DNA from 3 places in the Pectobacterium sp. A5351 genome. Region 2 is predicted to be linked to each of the others. Evidence: riboswitches for the same ligand, from Rfam matches in the RefSeq annotation. Region 2 holds a riboswitch; each other region holds the start of a gene.
The links. A riboswitch is a leader RNA that binds a small molecule or an ion and turns the genes downstream of it on or off. The one in region 2 is predicted to bind thiamine pyrophosphate.
Positions count from the first base shown of each region.

Region 1: another riboswitch for thiamine pyrophosphate. It lies ahead of thiB (thiamine ABC transporter substrate binding subunit); the one in region 2 lies ahead of thiC (phosphomethylpyrimidine synthase ThiC).
Region 3: another riboswitch for thiamine pyrophosphate. It lies ahead of thiM (hydroxyethylthiazole kinase); the one in region 2 lies ahead of thiC (phosphomethylpyrimidine synthase ThiC).

Region 1 is NZ_CP116477.1:3,670,467-3,673,743, reverse strand. It holds gene thiP (thiamine/thiamine pyrophosphate ABC transporter permease ThiP) at 1-430, opposite strand, end outside; gene thiB (thiamine ABC transporter substrate binding subunit) at 406-1,389, opposite strand; TPP riboswitch at 1,470-1,566, opposite strand; gene O1Q74_RS16885 (LysR family transcriptional regulator) at 1,696-2,598, opposite strand; gene O1Q74_RS16880 (aromatic alcohol reductase) at 2,868-3,277, shown strand, end outside.
Region 2 is NZ_CP116477.1:233,416-236,692, reverse strand. It holds gene nudC (NAD(+) diphosphatase) at 1-759, opposite strand, end outside; gene rsd (sigma D regulator) at 868-1,329, shown strand; TPP riboswitch at 1,452-1,605, shown strand; gene thiC (phosphomethylpyrimidine synthase ThiC) at 1,725-3,277, shown strand, end outside.
Region 3 is NZ_CP116477.1:1,237,581-1,240,857, reverse strand. It holds gene thiD (bifunctional hydroxymethylpyrimidine kinase/phosphomethylpyrimidine kinase) at 118-921, opposite strand; gene thiM (hydroxyethylthiazole kinase) at 918-1,712, opposite strand; TPP riboswitch at 1,750-1,846, opposite strand; gene ahr (NADPH-dependent aldehyde reductase Ahr) at 2,006-3,025, shown strand; gene O1Q74_RS05865 (diguanylate cyclase domain-containing protein) at 3,238-3,277, shown strand, end outside.

The DNA of each region.
Region 1 (3,277 bases), 960 kb from region 2:
GCAGGATGCCCTGCAATCCATAGGGGGAAAATGTGTATTTCAGGCCAAATCCGCTCAGTGCAGAGGCTAGCCAGCCCTGACGCCCATATACGCTGAGTAGGCCAAAAACGGCAACCAGCACGGGCAACACCAGCGTCATCGCGCACAGGCGCAGCAGCCAGCGGTAGCCGGGAAAGCGTCGTCGATACAGCGCTCTGGCGAGAAAAATGGCCGGAACGGTAGAAAACAGCGCAGAGAGAAACGCCTGCCAGAAGGTAAACCGAATAACATGCCAGAGATAACTGTCATGCCATAGCGTGCGCCACTGGCTTTCGGGCGCCTGTAGCCACAGGGCACCGAAAGCCAGCGTGGCAACGGAAATTAACAGCGTTGTGGCCAGTAGCCCTGGCCACAGACGTCCGCCGATTAGTGGCTGACGGCGCGTTGCCATGCCTGAATCCACTGCGTCCTTTGGTCAGCGACTTCCTGCGCGCTAAACTGCATGGCTTTCTCCGGCACCGCGAGTGTGGCGAAGCCTGCTGGCAGGTCAGTTTTAACCGCAGGGTACATCCAGTTCGTGGTGGGGATCGCCTGCTGGAAGGTTGGGCTCAGGATGAACTGCATAAAGCGTTTCGCCAACTCGGGATTTTTGCTGGAAACCAGCTGCCCGGCGATTTCAATTTGCAGGTAGTGCCCTTCGCTGAAGGTCGCCGCCGCGTAGTTATCTTTCTTCTCTTCAATGATGTGGTAGGCCGGTGACGTGGTGTAGCTCAGCACCAGATCGGCTTCCCCTTTCAAGAACAGACCATAGGCTTCGCTCCAGCCTTTGGTGACGGTGACGGTTTTCTTCGCCAGCTTCTGCCAGGCTTGCGGCGCATCATCGCCGTACACTTTCTGCATCCATAGCAGCAGACCCAGCCCTGGGGTGCTGGTGCGTGGATCCTGATAGATCACTTTCCACGGTGCGTTGCTGTCCACCAGCTCATGCAGGCTTTTCGGCGGGTTCTTCAGCGTGTCTTTGTTATACACAAATGCGAAATAGCCGTAGTCGTAAGGGACGAACGTCTTGTTGTTCCAACCGCCCGGCACCGTAACGGCGCTGGTGTCCAGATTGTGCGGGGCAAACAGGCCGGTTTGTTCCGCCGCCTGCAACAGGTTGTTGTCCAGCCCCAGAATGACATCCGCCTTGCTGTTTTTACCTTCCATACGCAGCCGGTTCAGCAGTGAGGCACCATCTTCCAACGCGACGAAATTCAGTTCGCACTCGCACTCTTTTTCAAACGCGGTCTTGATGACAGGCCCAGGACCCCACTCGGAAGCGAATGAGTCATAGGTATAAACGGTAAGTGCGGGCTTGGCGAAGGCCGAAGCAGAGATCAGTAACAGGCAAGACAGGCTGGTTTTCAGCACGGTGGCTGAACGCGGTAGTAATTGATTTAACACTTTGCACTCCTGAGAATCATAGGGTGGCAAAGGACTTTGAGGCAGCAATGAGCCGCACTCTCAAATCCCTTCGCCGGTATTAACCGGATCAGGTTCGACGGGTATCTTCTCAGCGAAAAATCTTCCGCACCCCGTTGAGAACGGCACATTGTAAAGGGTTAAGCCGAGCAGCGAAAGGCTCTTGGCGTTCCGGTGGCGCGAATCAGGCGGATTTAAAATCAAACGCTCACCCAGAGGCCGTGGCGTGGCCTCTGTTGTCCTGATTGTAGATATTCACCATTGCGCCGACTCTTGCTCGATTCGCGCAGTACACCAGTCGATAAAGGCGCGAATAGCTGGCGAGAGGTGGCGGCTTTGTGGGTAGAGAATGAAAATAGGTTCAAGCGGGGCACTGATGTCAGGAAGTAGCCTGACAAGATGTCCATCAGCAAGTTGCTGGCGCACCATATAGCTGGCAATGCGTATGAGCCCCAGGCCGGCTACACCCGCGGCAAGATAGGCATCGGTGTCATTTACGCTGATTGGTGCGGCGATTGGTATCGCTGCGGTGTGCGTTCCATCGTGAAAATCCCAGCGAGTTGAACGACCCGTCCGGCTGTGGGGATAGCCTACTGCGGCATGCTTGTTGAGCGACGCTAACGTTGTCGGGTGTCCATGCTGTTCAAGATAGCGTGGGGAGGCGCAAATATACCAATGGAACGCACCGAGTCGCCGTGCGACCAATCGCGATAACGGCGGTTCTCCGGTTCTGATGACACAATCGATACCATTCTGAACAATATCCACCGTGGCATCGCCCAAGTGGAAGTCCAACTTTATTCCCGGATAGCGCTCACAGAAGCCTGACAGGTCTGGAATGAGGAAGTTTTTGACCAGCGAAGGTGTCGCCCCGACTCTGATCGTTCCCTGCACTTCTTCCTGCTGTGCCGTCATGTTTTCAACGTCGTATACGTCACGCAAGATCGCTTTGCAACTGTCGTAATAGCGTAGGCCAACATCCGTAATACTGAGTGCTCGCGTTGTTCGGTTAAGCAACCGCGCCCCAAGATGTGATTCAAGTTCCTTGATACTGCGCGTTACGGTGGAGGGCAGAACATGCAGGGTTTCTGCCGCTTTTTTGAAACTCCCCGCATCGACAACACGGATGAATATTTCCATAGCCTGAAATCGATCCATTCGATGATGTTTCCTGTTTTGTGATGAAACGTTGTGCTCGTCGACAAGGCGATCATATCGCTTAATTGTTTGAAAAAATCAAATTATTAAATGGTGTGGCTGAGTCTTATCATGCGCGTATTTTTGTATAACATAACACCTGTTCTTCGGGTTTTTCCATAATTTAAGGCATTTTTGGAAATCAGCGATAGGTTGGAACGCGGAATGCTCGGGAATGCTTCACCACTCCTTGTGATAGAGATAATTTGAAATTTTTAAGGAATTAAGAGATGAATGATAGCGGAACAGTGTTGAAAGATATTCTTGTGCTTGGCGCAGGACAGCTCGGTATGGCGGTATTGCGTGCTCTCGCACCGCGTGCGCGAGCCTTGTCGTTGTCGGTTACGGCACTTGTTTCGCCAGACACGATTAACGATCCGTCTGTGCAGGATCGGGCAAGATTGATCGAACTCCGTGCATTAGGGATTGACGTTATGGGATTCGATCTCGCATCTGATGAACACATGCTTACGGGGCTTTTCAGGAATTATAAGACGGTATTGAATTGTTCGGGATTTGTGGCAGGGCCGGGTACTCAGATGAAAATCACCAGAGCGGTGCTGGCTGCCAATGTCGCACGCTATTTCCCTTGGCAGTTCGGTGTTGACTATGATGTCGTGGGGCGACACAGCGGCCATCC
Region 2 (3,277 bases):
GCGACACAACACCACCGTATCTTCGATAAGCCGACGTGCCACGGTGCCCGGCGGGGGCAGTTGCGGGAGTTGGTCAAAGCGGAACCAGCCCGCGTCACGCAGCTCTTTCGGGTCGTGCTTGATGTCTCCACCCGCATACTCAGCCATAAACGCCATCATCAACGAATGCGGGAAAGGCCAAGGCTGCGAACTCACGTAGCGCAGGTTTTTTATCTGGATTTGGCTCTCTTCCATCACCTCACGTACGACCGTCTGTTCCAACGTTTCACCGACTTCCACAAACCCAGCCAGCACGGTGTACATATTTCCGCGATGTCGATTATGCTGCGCCAGCAAAATCTCATCGCCACGGCGAATCGCGACAATGATGCAAGGTGCGATCTGCGGATAATAACGCTCTTTGCAGTGGTGGCATAAGCACGCCAGTTCCGTTTTACTCCGCACCATTTCATGGCCGCAGTAACCGCAAAAACGATGAGAACGATAGAACTCAGCCAGCTGTACACCTCGCCCCGCCAGTTGGAATAAGCCCACGTCCTGCTCGAGCAGTTGGCGAACCGAGGCCATATCGGTATCACGGCCCTGACACACCAGCCAGACGGGCTGTTCTTGCCATTCGCCGATTTGGCGAGCCGTTTTCCCCTGCAAAGACCACTCTATCGCCGTTCCACACGGTAATTCTCCCTGGGGCAGCCAGATTTGTACCGCATCGCTAACCACCCACCAGCCGGTCTCATCACCTTTTAGCGTCTGTTCCATATCTTTTTATTGCTCCACTGCCACTTCACTGGCATTTTACATTCAGAGTGATTACATAAGTTTTATAACTGGGATTTCAGTTATTTCTTACCCTTCACGGAGTCAACGATGCTAAACCAGCTACAAAGTCTGACTGAATACGTTGGTGGCAATAATGCGTTAATCGACCAATGGCTACAAGCGCGTAAGCAGCTTCTGGTGGCTTACTATCATCTGGTTGGCATCAAGCCGAACAAGGAAGCGCTTTCTCTTCTGGATGAAGAAGCATTGGATAATTTTTGCCAGAATCTGGTGGATTACCTTTCTACCGGCCACTTTCATTTATACGAAAAGATGCTGCATGAAGCAGCGACACACAGCGAACAGCTCTTAGCCCTTTCCACCCAGCTCGACCTCGCCTTGCAAAATAACACGCAGCACATTATGACGTTTTACGATAGCCATTTGGCGGCCGCCATCGACCATGATAACTGTCTCAAATTTCAGCAGGCACTCTCCAGCGTCGGTGAAGCTCTGGAAGAGCGTTTTACGTTAGAAGACAACATGATCCGTCTGGTTTACGACAACTAGCGGTCATTTGACGTTATTTAAAAACATCGCCACACGCTGTACAGGCAAAAGCGACACGCTTTGACATCCGCGTTTTGCCGACATACAGTGTAGGGGTTTTATTGGCCCGTTTAAGAAACGGGCATATCTTGTCGGAGTGCCTAGCGTGCTCGTGTTTTGTTTTACGAAATCAATCGTTTTACGAAACCTATGAGCGCACAGGCTGAGACCGTTAATTCGGGATCCGCGGAACCTGATCGGGTTAATACCTGCGAAGGGAACAAGAGTAATGCACCTCATTGAGATTGAGCCCAAGGCTGCGTATTCCTACATACCTGCTCTGATGCTTGATATCATTATTACTCCCTCCGGCTCCAGACAAGCAATCTTCCCTTTACGTCTTACAGGAACTTGCTATGTCTACAGAACCCTTGTCTATAAAAACCTCGTCGGTAAAGACAGAGTTATCTACAGCATCCAAATCGGGTCGCCGCGAGCAGCGTTCCGCCGCCCAGCAATTTATCGACACCTTACAGGGAACAGCCTTCCCTAATTCCAAACGTATCTACCTTGCAGGTTCGCGCGACGATATTCACGTGCCAATGCGAGAAATTCAGCTCAGCCCGACGCTACTCGGCGGCAGCAAAGACAATCCGCAATACGAACCCAATGAACCGATCCCGGTTTATGATACGTCAGGGCCCTATGGCGACCCCGCCGCCCAACCCGATGTCCGCGTTGGCTTAGCGAAGCTGCGCGCCAGTTGGATTGCCGAACGTCACGACACCGAGGCGCTATCCGGCGTCAGTTCCGATTTCACTCAGCAGCGTCTGGCAGATGCCGGTCTTGATCATCTGCGCTTCGAACACTTGCCACGGCCGCTTCGTGCCAAAGCGGGCAAACGCGTCACTCAGCTTCACTATGCACGACAGGGGATCATTACCCCCGAAATGGAATTTATCGCCATTCGCGAAAATATGGGACGCGAGCGTATTCGCACTGACGTGCTGCGCCAGCAGCATCCGGGGCAAAGTTTCGGTGCACTTCTGCCGGAAAACATCACGCCGGAATTCGTTCGTCAGGAAGTCGCCGCCGGTCGCGCCATTATTCCTTCCAACATCAACCATCCCGAATCAGAGCCGATGATCATCGGACGCAATTTTCTGGTGAAGGTTAACGCCAATATCGGTAATTCCGCCGTGACGTCCTCCATCGAAGAAGAGGTGGAAAAGCTGGTCTGGTCTACCCGCTGGGGCGCGGATACGGTGATGGATCTCTCAACTGGCCGCTATATTCATGAAACCCGCGAGTGGATTCTGCGCAACAGTCCCGTGCCAATCGGTACCGTGCCAATCTATCAGGCGCTGGAAAAAGTGAACGGCGTGGCGGAAAACCTGAATTGGGAAATGTTCCGCGATACGCTGCTGGAACAGGCAGAACAGGGCGTGGACTATTTCACTATCCATGCGGGTGTGCTGCTGCGCTATGTACCGATGACGGCCAAACGCCTGACCGGCATCGTCTCACGCGGCGGTTCCATTATGGCGAAATGGTGCCTGTCACATCACACAGAAAGCTTCCTGTACGAACACTTCCGCGAAATCTGTGAAATCTGTGCCGCTTATGACGTCGCGCTGTCACTAGGCGATGGCTTACGTCCCGGCTCCATTCAGGATGCCAACGACGAAGCCCAGTTTGCTGAGCTACATACGTTGGGCGAGCTGACCAAAATCGCCTGGGAATACGACGTACAGGTGATGATCGAAGGCCCCGGCCATGTTCCGATGCAGATGATCCGCCGCAACATGACCGAAGAACTGGAGCACTGCCATGAAGCGCCATTCTATACGCTCGGCCCGTTAACCACCGATATCGCACCGGGTTACGATCACTTCACCTCCGGCATCGGTGCCGCCATGATCGGCTGGTTCGGCTGCGCGATGCTCTGTTATGTAACGCCGAAGGAACA
Region 3 (3,277 bases), 1.0 Mb from region 2:
CCCCCGCACTGTCACGCCCAAATACGCTTAATTTAGTTTGAAATTACTGGCAAATATGTCACGTAAAGTACAAGTCAATTTACTTATACCTGCCATACTTCAAGCTGCATGTGCGTTTTACCACCAGCGGTGGAAGTGATGAACGGGGCCGATGCCGTGCCCGACCTCCAGCGTGTCGGCCTGTTGTAATGCCTGCTGTAAATAGTCCTTCGCGGCGTAGACCGTCTCACTCCAGCTATCGTGGCGCGGTCGCAGCGCGGCCAACGCGGCAGACAGCGTGCAGCCGGTGCCGTGCGTATGGCGGGTATTCACGCGCGGGGAACTAAAGCGCTGCGGTTCGGCCTGTCGGCTGAACAGCCAGTCCGGGCTTTCCGCTTCGCTCAGGTGTCCGCCTTTCATCAGCACCGCCTGACAGCCCATAGCCAGCAGCGCTTCACCTTGTTCGCGCATTTCCCGCTCGTTGGTGGCCGGTGACGTATTCAGCAGCGCCGCGGCTTCCGGCAGATTGGGCGTAATCAGAGAAACCAGCGGCAGCAGTTCACGACGGATCGACTCCACCGCCTCCGGTGCCAATAACGGATCGCCACTTTTCGCCAGCATCACCGTATCCAACACCACGAAAGGCACGGCATAATGGCGCAGGCGTTCGGCAACCGCGTCAACAATATCGGTCTGCGCCAGCATGCCAATCTTGGCGCTGTCGATACGTACATCGCTCAGCACCGAATCCAGCTGCACCGCGACAAAATCCGGTTCAATCCGGTAGACAGACTGCACGCCGCGCGTATTTTGCGCCACCAGCGCAGTAATGACTGACGTCCCATAAGCCCCTAACGCGGAAAAGGCTTTTAAATCCGCCTGAATACCCGCACCGCCGCTCGGATCGGTGCCTGCAATCGTCAACGCATTGATACGCTTCATGCCAGATCCTCCGCGCGCAGGGTATAGAGCCTATCAAGGAAATTGGGTATAAAACTCCCCGTTCCTTGCGATGTCAAAGCTGCCTGCTGCCCCGCTAATGCCATGACATAGCACGCCGCCGCCACGTGGGATAATCGTTCCCCTTCCAGAGCACAGAAACCCGCGACGACCGCCGACAGCGCACAGCCCGTACCAACCACGCGCGTCATCATGCTATCGCCGCCGCTTACCGCAATATCACGTTCGCCGTCCGTGACATAATCCACCACGCCAGTCACCGCAACGATCGTCCCCACCTTTCTCGCCAGTTCACGCGCAGCAGGAAGCGCCGCCAGCGAATCGTCGGCGCTATCGACGCCACGCCCCTGTGCGGCTAACCCCGCCAGCGCCATGATTTCAGATGCATTGCCGCGAATCGCCTCGGGTTTCCATGCCAGCAATTCCCGACAAAATTCGCTCCGAAAGGTCAAGCCGCCTACGGCAACCGGATCGAGCACCCACGGTTTCCCCGCCAGATGCGCGCTGTTTACCGCCGTCCGCATCGCATCGGCACGTGTACGCTCCAACGTCCCGACATTAATCAGCAGCGCATCCGCCACCGCGCTGAACTGCGCGGCTTCTTCGGGATCGACCACCATCGCAGGCGACGCATTCAGAGCCAGCAGCACGTTAGCAGTAAAAGATTGCACCACATCGTTGGTCAGGCAGTGCACCAGCGGCGAGGCAGAACGGAATTGAGTAAGTGATGTTGCTGCCTGAGCGGCAGAAAAGTCGGCAGGTCGAGTGTTCATAGGTCTCCCAACCGGCGTGGAAGAAGGCGGCAACCGGTGGGGCATACCGTGACTTCCCTACGCTGGCATTATCCAGATCAGGTGGTACGGGTATTTCTCAGCCTTCACAAAGAAGGGCACCCCGAGTCATGTACTTAGACTTCGCAGCATAAGTAAGTGACGCCAGTAAAGCAAGCCATCGCCCGTACGACTCTCCCCGACACAAAATGAAAAACCACAGGCACGTTGTGACATAGAGAAAAACGCCATAACCCTTTAGACTGGTTAATCAAACCCATACTGAGGAGATTGTGATGACGATAATCAAGAGTTATGCCGCACCGGAAGCAGGCGCAGCGCTGGAGTTGTATGAGTTTGATGCGGGTGAACTGCATGCGGAAGACGTCGAAGTCGTGGTTGATTATTGCGGCGTATGCCATTCCGATCTGTCGATGATCGATAACGAATGGGGCATGTCGAGCTATCCGCTGGTTGCCGGGCATGAAGTGATTGGCCGCGTTCACGCACTGGGCGATGCGGCGAAAAACAAGGGACTAAAGATTGGTCAGCGCGTTGGTATTGGCTGGACGGCACGTAGCTGTGGGCACTGCGATGCCTGTATCAGCGGCAGCCAAACCAACTGCCAGCAAGGCAGCGTACCAACCATCCTGAATAAAGGCGGTTTCGCCGATAAGATTCGCGCAAACTGGCAGTGGGCGATCCCGCTTCCTGAGTCCATTGATATCGAATCAGCAGGTCCGTTGCTGTGTGGCGGCATCACCGTATTCAAACCGCTGTTAATGCACCATGTCACCGCAACCAGCCGCGTCGGTGTGATCGGCATCGGTGGACTGGGGCATATCGCGATTAAACTCCTGCACGCGATGGGTTGTGAAGTCACGGCATTCAGCTCGAATCCAGCCAAAGAGCAGGAAGTATTAGCGATGGGTGCCGATAAGGTCGTCAACAGTCGTGACCCGCAGGCGCTGACCGCACTGGCAGGCCAGTTCGATCTCATCATCAACACCGTGAGTGTCGATCTGGAATGGCAACCTTACTTCAACGCGCTCGCCTATAACGGCAAATTCCATACCGTCGGTGCAGTGATGAAGCCATTTAGCGTTCCAGCCTTTACGCTCATCGCAGGCGACCGCAGCGTTTCCGGCTCTTCTACTGGCTCGCCGCATGAGCTTCGTTCTCTGATGAAACTCGCCGCTCGTGCCAAAGTTAAACCGCAAACGGAGCTATTCCCGATGTCGAAAATCAATGAAGCTATCCAGCACGTGCGTGACGGCAAAGCCCGTTACCGCGTCGTACTGAAAGCCGATTTTTAATCGGTAAAGACGCCTGAGCGATCGGGCGTCGACTTTTGAGGTGATGCAAGAGGAGATCCGCAATGCCTTTCAAAGAATATAACCACGATTTTATTATCAATAACAAATATGTCGAAGCCAGAATACAGTCATTTAGCGGTGAACTGACTCAACGCCCTAATCATCGATTTTTATTAATGAATTAAAAAACTCGACGCGAAAACGCGCTATTTATTATCGACATCGATAATTTCAAAGTCATTAATGATAAAT